DNA from 3 places in the Paenibacillus nuruki genome. Region 3 is predicted to be linked to each of the others. Evidence: riboswitches for the same ligand, from Rfam matches in the RefSeq annotation. Region 3 holds a riboswitch; each other region holds the start of a gene.

Region 1 (3,287 bases), 900 kb from region 3:
TTGCATACCCGGTTTGGTAGTGTCACTTTTTTCAACAGGTTGATCGGTAAATCGAGTTAGCATTTCGACTAAAGCAATCGAACCGACAGCGACAATAATCAGTGTGGCTACATTAATCTGCCCGACAATTCCTGAATCGCTAATACTGATTCGAAATAGACCCATGAGTGCTTGAATAAGAAAAACCCATGTGAGCGCTATCCAAGGAATCATCAAGTAATACATCGGCTTGCTCAATTGACGCTTTTCGGGTAAATTACGAATTAACATATTGCCATATTCCATCGAATCTTTAGCAAATAACTGTTTGGCGGTTTTTCCTTTTTTCTGTGCATCTAATAAATGATGACCCATTTCTAAAAGTAATTCTTCACCAGCTTCACGATCAATACGTGCATCCCGTACATGGACAATCACATCATCATAGTAATCTAAATTTTCGGGTTTTAACTGATCTCGTACAACATTAATATCTTTAACCATCTGGCGTATTGTGCTCATTATTTATTCCTCCATTCTCATTGTTCGAATCTATTATTTTGCCATACTTTCCTTGCGTTGACAATGATCTAGCGTTAATGATAATATGATTTCAAGATTAAAGCTCATTAAACTGATCGGAATTGTTTATTTAAAAGGAGGAATCATCATGGAACGTAATATCGTCATTCGACATCACGACTTGGATCTGACAGCTAGTATTCATTATCCAGAACAGGAACCGCAATTAGTCGGACGGGGCAAAAGCCGTACACCGCTGATTGTGATCTGCCATGGTTTTGTAGGCAGCCGCATTGGAGTGGATCGCCTATTTGTTAGTACAGCCCGTGAATTGGCGGCTGACGGTTATATGGTGGTTCGTTTTGATTATGCAGGTTGCGGTGAAAGCAGCGGCGAATATGGCAATGAAGGCTTAGAATCAATGGTTGCTCAGACTCGTACTGTACTTGATTATGCGATGACTTGCAGTGATATTGATCCGACACGGGTCACTTTAATTGGTCATAGCTTGGGCGGAGCTGTAGCGATTCTGACATCGGTACGCGATCAACGTGTCAAAAGTCTGGTGCTCTGGTCAGCAGTAGGGCATCCATTTAACGATATCGTCAAATTAACAGGACGTGACAAATACGATCAAGCAGTGATCGAAGGCAAAGCCGACCATCTAGGGTATTCATTTACGCCAATATACTTTGATTCACTTGGCAATTATCAACCGTTTCAAGAAGCCAAGCAGTTTAATGGCGATGTGCTCGTTATTCATGGAACAGGCGACGATGTGATCCCTGTCGATTATGCCTTTCTATATCAGAAAGTATTCTGGACACGTTCAGAAGGACGCTGTGATAAAGAAATCATTTTTCAAGCAGATCATACGTATTCTAACGGCACACACCGACGTGAATTGCTGGACAAAACCCGTCAATGGCTTACAGGACGTGAAGTGGCTCAGACCGATTGGCAACACTGGATGATATAAGCGTTTGGCAATATAAACACTTATATCGTAAGATATTTTGCTATCGCAAAAATCATGTTCGATTGGACTAGAAGAAGTAGCGCTTATACTGCCAAGCGCTTGTATAGTAAGATATTAACCAATTTCTCACTCTTTACCAGATCATTCACCAGTGGTATGGTAAGAAAGAACAATTGAATAGTTACTGATTTCACTAGGGGAGCCTGTTGGCTGAGACGAAAATGGATTTTCGGACCCTTGGAACCTGATCTGGATTATACTAGCGGAGGGAAGTGGAGGCTGAATTTTCACTCAAGTTATGTCTACCTGAATGAATGTTTGACCCATTTGTCTCTTTAGAGATGGATGGGTCTTTATTGCGTTCAGCTCTTATAAGATAAAGCCTAACCTTTTCTACATATAATCCAAATAGAATAGGGTAATCGCAAAATATCTATTTATTACAGGAGGCTAATTAAATGAGCTTTTTAGCAAAAGTACAAGCACAAAATCCACTTGTTCATAATATTACGAATATGGTCGTGACTAATTTTACAGCCAATGGATTGCTGGCTTTGGGCGCTTCTCCTTTTATGGCATATGCCCATGAAGAAGTAAAAGATGTGGCTGCAATGGCAAGTGCTGTGGTGCTCAATATCGGTACGCTTGATCCTTATACAGTCGAAGCTATTCTCCAAGCAGGACGCTCAGCCAATCAAGCAGGTGTACCTGTTGTATTTGATCCGGTAGGCGCAGGAGCAACACCTTATCGTACTCAGTCGGCGATACAGATTACTGAGCATGTCCAGATTGATGTGTTACGTGGCAATATAGCTGAAGTCGCTAATGTCATCGGCGAACAATGGCATATCAAAGGCGTAGATGCAGGAGCAGGCGAAGGAAATATGGTCGAGATTGCTGAACAAGCGGCTCGCCAATTGAAATGTATCGTAGCAATCACAGGCGAAAAAGATGTGGTCACTGATGGCAATACCACCTATACCATTGCAAATAGTCACAGCATCTTAACACGGGTCACAGGCGGGGGTTGCCTGCTCAGTGCTGTTGTGGGTGCATTTATCGCAGTGGCTGATCCTACAGAGTCACAAGAACGCTTAAACGCTGTAGTTGAAGCACTAGCGTTTTACGGCATCGCAGCAGAGATTGCTTACCAACAGACGGCAGGACAAGGTACAGGTAGCTTTCAGATCGAATTTATCAATCAACTCTCTCTAGTCACACCCGATATCGTATCCACCCATTCAAAAATCGCAAAAGTCCAGCGCTTGGCAAGATAAGCGCGACATCTTCTAATCCAATAAAACGTGATTTTTGTGTAACAAAATATCTTCTAATCAAATCTATCCAAAGGAGTGAAAAAAATGAATGTATATCAAGCTTTAACGATTGCTGGTTCAGATAGTGGAGGAGGCGCAGGGATTCAAGCCGATCTCAAAACATTTCAAGAACTCGGAGTCTATGGTATGTCTGTTCTTACTGCTGTTACGGCTCAAAATACAAAAGGGGTACAAGGAGTCTATCCGGTAGAAATTGAAGGTATTATTCAGCAATTGGATTCAATCGGTACAGATCTACAACCGCATGCTGTCAAAACAGGGATGTTATTTAGCGCTGAGATTATTCGTCATGTCGCTCAAAAAGTAAAACAGTACCATTGGCAACATCTAGTGATTGATCCAGTGATGGTAGCCAAAGGCGGATCTGTGCTTTTGCAACAAGAAGCATTACAAGCGCTCGTCTCGGATCTGATCCCGTTAGCAGAGATCATCACTCCCAATTTACCAGAAGCAGAGCTACTCACAGGGAT
Region 2 (3,287 bases), 2.0 Mb from region 3:
TCTCTCCCTGATTAGTGATTATACCTGTAATATGATCTTTCTTTTGCGAATGTAGTAAGCGATATACTTCAGTCTCTGGATAAAAATCGACATGATATTGAATCGCTGCTTGAACAAGGGCTTGATTGAGCAAAGCTGGAATTAATTGCGGTTCATCTGGATTGTAGATCATGCCAGAAGGAGCATGAATATATGGCTCCACTTGTGCTAAATGTGAAGGACTCCACCACTCTTTGCGATCTACTTGGGAATCAGTATGTGTAGGAACAGCAGTCATGGGTAGCAAAAATCCTTCTGTTCGCAGTCCAATATCAATCCCTGTCTGCTCCAATAGATCAGTAGCCAGCTTGCTATAGAGCGATTGACTGTATAATGCCAATTGATACAACTCTTGATGAGCGAAATGTTCTGAATGAGCCGCTAACATTCCACCTGCTGCCCCTGACGCACCAGAAGCGGGTTGATTTTTTTCCAACAAAGCGACTTTGACTCCTTGCTGTGCCAGTTCATAAGCAAGCGCAGCCCCGATAACGCCAGCGCCTACAACGATCACGTCATAATGATTAGTCTTACCATTCGATAGATGAACCATCCGCCGATTCACTTCTTTCCTAATGATTGTGATTGTAGATCGGTAAAAGTAACTTGTTGAATACTTTCGTTATATAACCGACAGACATGCTGTGGATGTTCCGCTTCAAAAATACCCGACATGACAGCTATTCCTGTAGCACCTGCTTGATGAATGTCTTGGCAATGTTCGGGTTGAATACCACCTATAGCAATCACAGGTATAGATACAGCATGACAAAGCTTTTCTAATTGATCCAATCCTCGTGGACTCAGATCTGGCTTAGAAGTAGTCGCATAAATATGTCCATAAAAAAGATAATCGACCCCTTCATCTTGAGCTTGTAATGCTTGCTCTATGCTATGAACAGATCGCCCGACTTTCCATCTTGAAAGAGGATCATCTGTAGTTATATAAGACATATATTCACTCAAATGCACACCACCTATATTCAGATCCACTGCTAATTGAGGTCGGCTATTGATCCTGATTTTGGATGGTGGCACTCCTGTATGAATCAACTGCTGGACAGCATCAATGACCTGAGAATCAGACCACTTTTTTTCACGAATATGAATAGCGGTCGTCCATGAATAGATCTGGGAAGCTATCTTTACAAGCTGATCGATCGATTGTTGACCTGTACTGATGGCATGAAGCTCCATAAGATATATGCTCTCCTTCCTTCAAAATATGTATAAGTGAACGCAAAAAAGCCACTTCTTATGAATAAAGAAGTGGCTAGTATAAACTTAGAAAATAATGATTCTTGTCTGAGATCAAACAAGATTATTATTAGAATAACGGACAACATATCGACAATCGTCATAAGCTAATTCTGTATAAAATAATTTCTACTCCATACAGTCAATGACTTAATCGTACATGCAATATGATCTAACATTTCCGTAACTCTGCTACCACTTCCCTACGCTGGTATGATCCAGATCAGGTACAAAGGGTCCGAAAGCAATATCTACTTTCATCTCAGCCTCAAGCGGCCCCCCTAGTGCATTCAAGCTATTCGATTTGTTATTCATCTTAGCAAACAGATTTCGATAAAGCAAATTATTATAGAAATATAATATACAAATAATGTAAATCAAAAGTAAATATACATCTAAAATTATTATACATAAATGATATTGTTAGCTTTATTTATACATCTATTATTTTGCTTTAGCTTCAGACCATTGCTCAACATCCCAAATTTTAGTGACCCAATCTTCATAAAATTCAGGTTCATGAGAAACAAGCAAGATCGTACCTTTGTATGCTTTTAAAGCACGTTTCAGTTCGTTTTTAGCATGAACATCCAAGTGATTGGTAGGCTCATCGAACAGTACCCAGTTGCTTTCACGTAATAAAAGTTTGCATAAGCGTACTTTCGCTTGCTCTCCACCACTTAACATACGCATAGGACGTGTAATATGCTCATTTTTCAATCCACAACGTGCTAGGTGACCTCGAACTTCATTTTGACTCAAATGCGAAAATTCATTCCATACTTCATCAATCGGTGTCAATTGATCCGGGCGTACTTCTTGCTCAAAATAAGCCGAATGTAAATAATCGCCAAGATACGTTTTACCACTAACCGGTTGAAGTTTACCTAGAATTGTTTTGAGCAAAGTTGATTTACCTACACCATTACAACCTACGATAGCAATTTTCTCACCACGTTCAATATTCATAGTCATTTTAGGCAATAAAGCGTGAGTATAACCGATCTCGAAATCTTTACCTTCAAATACCGTTTTACTACTTGCACGTGCTTCTTTGAAATTAAATGTCGGCTTTGCAAATTCTTCCGGTTTGTCGATTCGCTCGATCCGATTTAATTGCTTTTCACGACTTTTCGCACGTCCTGATGTCGATGCACGTGCTTTATTTTTTTGAATAAATTCTTCTTGTTTTTTGATAAAATCTTGCTGTTTTTCAAACGCTTCAATATGTTGATGCTTTTGAATATCTGCCATTTCCAAAAACTTAGCATAATCAGCTGTATACCGATTTAATTTGGCAAATTCCAAATGATAAATAACATTAACAACTTGATTCATGAAATCCGTATCATGCGAAATCAATACAAAAGCATGTGGATAGTCTTGTAGATAACGTGTTAACCATTGAATGTGTTCTACATCCAGATAGTTGGTAGGCTCATCTAATAACAATACATTAGGCTTTTCAAGTAGTAATTTGGCAAGTAATACTTTGGTACGTTGTCCACCACTTAATGCTGTTACATCTTTATCAAGTCCGATCACATTCAGACCCAGACCATAAGCCATATCTTCAACTTTGGTATCTAGTAAATAGAAATCTCCAATTTCCAGTTGTTCTTGGATATCACCCATTTGTTCCAACAATACTTCCAATTGTTCAGGTGAAGCATCTGCCATCTGGTTAGTGACTTCGTTTAGTTGTTGTTCTAATTCCAGTAAAGGAAGGAAAGCATCTTTAAGTACATCACGTACTGTTTTTCCTTCAGTTAACTTCGTATGCTGATCCAAATAACCATAACGTACACGCGGAGCCCATTCGACTTTACCGCTATCTTTTAACAGTTTACCTGTCATAATATTCATTAGTGTTGATTTGCCAGCGCCATTCGCACCGACTAAGCCTACATGCTCTCCAGCAAGCAGACGAAAAGATACATCCCGAAATAATGTCCGGTCTCCAAAATTATGCGTTACATTTTCTACTGATA
Region 3 (3,287 bases):
AATTTTTCACCTCGTGAGATCGACAGATCAATACCGTTCAAAACGTTAGCTTCTCGATTATAAAAGCGTACCGACAGGTCTTTACACTCCAGAAGCGATTCCATTAGGTTTTCCCTTCTTCCGCCGTGCTTTCATAATTTCGTATTGATCCAGCACTCCTGTTTTGCACAAAGCTTCTACGACAATCTTAGCTAACCCTCCACCTAAGATCATTCCACTGATCATTTGAATAATCAGCGTTAACAGCAATATCTGAGTTGTATAGTAACCGAATCCGTTAGCAATAACGTTATAAAGGACTCCACCTACCGCTGCCAATGCACCGGACAACATGAGAGTCATCAAGTTATATCGTTTGTAGCCAAATAGAGCGAAAGCAATCTCTGCTCCAATCCCTTGAAACACACCGATCAATAAGGCAGATAAGCCAAAATGACTACCGGTTAATAGCTCTACCGCCGCAGCCGCTACTTCAGCGATCAATGCCGCCCCTGGCTTACGAATAATATAAGCCACAATCGGGCTTGCTATAATCCAGATGCCAAACATAAATCCTGCACCTACCGGTCCAACCAGTGCTGAGATCGGTATCCATAACGTAGACCAACCTAGATAAATCACACCGCAAGCTACAGCTAAAATAACTGTTAATACAACCTCTTTCATTTTCCATGTCATATGGATCGGCTGAGCATTCATACGCGTGCAACCTCCATCGGTACAGGCCAATCTTGTAGCGTGTAAGCCATGTCCCAGAACATATATTCAAATTGACAGCTCAGTAGAAAATGTTCTTTCATACGTGCACGATGTGCAGGTGTTGTCTGCTCTGCCCATTGATCTAAGCGAGCGCAAAATTGATGCGTTATTGTATCTGTTCGATTGCCATAGAAGCTGATCCAATCATAAAAAGGATGAGATGCATCAGGCTTCACCTCTTCCAGTAACTTCACACCAATTTCCCAGTATGTCCACGGACAAGGCAATAATACAGCCAAAATATCACCCAGATCACCTTCATGAGCTACTGTTAACATATGACGAATATAATGATGAGACGAAGGCGAAAGCGCATATCCTTGTAAATCTTCATATCTTACGCCTGCTACATCACAGAAATTATTATGAGGATGAATTTCACTATGAAGCACAAATGAAATCTGTTCATTAAACATCGCCATATCTTCGCGTGTTGGACACTTGGCAATCGCTGTTCCATAGATACGCATAAATGAATTCAAATACTCAAAATCTTGTTTTACATAATGGATTAACTGCTCACTACGCAGATCACCTTTGGCAATGCCTTGAACAAAGGGATGATTGAAAATCGCTTCAAAAATAGGGTCTGCTGCCTGTCTAATTTCCTGTGAAAATGTCATAATTGTATCCTCCTTAGATTGAAGCATCAGGATCGATGCTTGGTTAATAAAGAAGGACCACTGCTGGAATATATGGAAAAATACATGCAAAAAAGCCGCCCCGTGATGGAGCGGCAGAATAGGTGTACGTATTGTACAGGTACTCTTGCACAGTCTCCACTTTCCTACGCTAGTATGAACTAGATCAGGTTCCAAGGGTCCGGGATCTTCCCGTCTCAGCCTACACAAAGGCTCCCCTAGTGGTCATTCGATTCATTTGCATCTTACTGTACACACGATTGAAGAGACTGTCAACTGCTATAAGAATCTTGTGGTTTCCTTTTTTTACCGTTATACACTTATAAAATGGTGTAAAATATAGATATTATTAGGTATTTGCACGCAGATTAAAATATCTGAATAGAAGTGAGTTGATGGGGATGACACGTAAAGTGGTATTAGCAGGCGGTACCGGATTTATCGGGCAGTATTTGGAAAAAAAATTTACAGCTATGAATATAGATGTTCAGATCATTTCCAGACAATCTCCACATATCGCATGGGATGATTATCAAGGAATTGTGCAAGCGTTAGATGGCGCAGAGATGGTGATTAATCTGGCGGGGAAATCGGTCAATTGTCGTTATAACGAGCACAACAAACGTGAAATTATGAATTCCCGAGTAGAAACCACACAGACTCTTGGAAACGCTATCTTGGATTGTGAGCATCCACCTGCGGTATGGATGAATTCCAGTACAGCGACTATTTATCGTCATGCAGAAGATCGTCCGATGACCGAGACGAAAGGCGAGATCGGAACTGGCTTTTCAGTCGATGTTGCCAAAGCTTGGGAAGAAGCTTTTTTCGCGTTTAACCTTCCTCATACACGACAAGCAGCATTACGAATAGCGATTGTACTCGGTCCGGGCGGTGGGGTTATGACTCCTTTTCAAAATCTTGTTCGCTTTGGACTAGGGGGTCATCAAGGATCAGGCAAGCAGATGTTTAGCTGGATTCATGTTGAAGATTTATTCCAAATTATTTTATTTATTCAAGAGTGGGAATCTCTTGAAGGAGTATTTAACTGTACGTCGCCGAATCCAGTCACCAATCGAGAACTGATGGCGACCATGCGTAAAGTGATGCATCGTAAAGGCGGTCTGCCTGCTTCCACATGGATGCTGAATCTAGGTGCTCGAATCATCCGTACCGAGCCTGAATTGGTACTTAAAAGTCGCTGGGTGGTTCCTAATCGCCTGATCAAAGAAGGATTCATGTTCAAATACGGTCGCTTGGAAAAAGCACTACAACATATTTTGCATACCAAGTCATAATCTATAGATCTGTGAATGATTCTTTTAAAATACAGCAAAAAAGGGTATCGTAGAGATAGACTTGAGTTCGAGCAGAATAGCTGACTCAAAAATTAGAGTTAAAGGTGTGCTTATACGTGCGAATTAATAAATATATTAGTGAATCTGGAATTACATCCCGCCGGGGTGCTGATAAATGGATCAATGAAGGTATTGTCACGATCAATGGTGTGGTTGCCGAGCTTGGAAGTCAGGTGGAAGAAGGCGACGACGTTCGAGTGAATGGCAAGCCGATCCAAGTGGAACAGGAAAATGTCTATATTGTGCTTAACAAACCGGTAGGCATCACCAGTACAACCGAGCGTCATATTCGGGGAAATATCGTTGATTTTGTTAATCATCCTTTACGTATTTTTCATGTCGGGCGACTCGATAAAGACTCGGATGGCTTGATTATGCTGACCAATGACGGCGATATCGTCAACGAAATTTTACGTGCTGAAAATAAACATGAAAAAGAATATATCGTAACGGTCGATCAACCGATTACGCCTTCTTTTCTAAAAAACATGGCGTCTGGTGTAGAGATTCTCGATACGGTTACATTGCC

Evidence for each region. Region 3 has a riboswitch for thiamine pyrophosphate ahead of tenA (thiaminase II). Riboswitches for the same ligand answer to the same signal wherever they lie in the genome.
Region 1: linked by a shared signal. The riboswitch ahead of thiM (hydroxyethylthiazole kinase) and the one ahead of tenA (thiaminase II) in region 3 are both predicted to bind thiamine pyrophosphate.
Region 2: linked by a shared signal. The riboswitch ahead of RCP16_RS06155 (thiamine phosphate synthase) and the one ahead of tenA (thiaminase II) in region 3 are both predicted to bind thiamine pyrophosphate.

Annotation. Positions count from the first base shown of each region.
Region 1 is NZ_OY725677.1:3,485,939-3,489,225, reverse strand. Features, by position in the region: gene RCP16_RS15465 (DUF1129 family protein) at 1-501, opposite strand, end outside; gene RCP16_RS15460 (alpha/beta hydrolase) at 650-1,480, shown strand; TPP riboswitch at 1,666-1,768, shown strand; gene thiM (hydroxyethylthiazole kinase) at 1,939-2,757, shown strand; gene thiD (bifunctional hydroxymethylpyrimidine kinase/phosphomethylpyrimidine kinase) at 2,842-3,287, shown strand, end outside.
Region 2 is NZ_OY725677.1:1,365,816-1,369,102, reverse strand. Features, by position in the region: gene thiO (glycine oxidase ThiO) at 1-604, opposite strand, end outside; gene RCP16_RS06155 (thiamine phosphate synthase) at 601-1,236, opposite strand; TPP riboswitch at 1,480-1,589, opposite strand; gene RCP16_RS06150 (ABC-F family ATP-binding cassette domain-containing protein) at 1,741-3,287, opposite strand, start outside.
Region 3 is NZ_OY725677.1:4,384,981-4,388,267, reverse strand. Features, by position in the region: gene RCP16_RS19480 (ABC transporter ATP-binding protein) at 1-104, opposite strand, end outside; gene RCP16_RS19475 (ECF transporter S component) at 82-678, opposite strand; gene tenA (thiaminase II) at 696-1,382, opposite strand; TPP riboswitch at 1,527-1,630, opposite strand; gene RCP16_RS19465 (TIGR01777 family oxidoreductase) at 1,802-2,698, shown strand; gene rluF (23S rRNA pseudouridine(2604) synthase RluF) at 2,815-3,287, shown strand, end outside.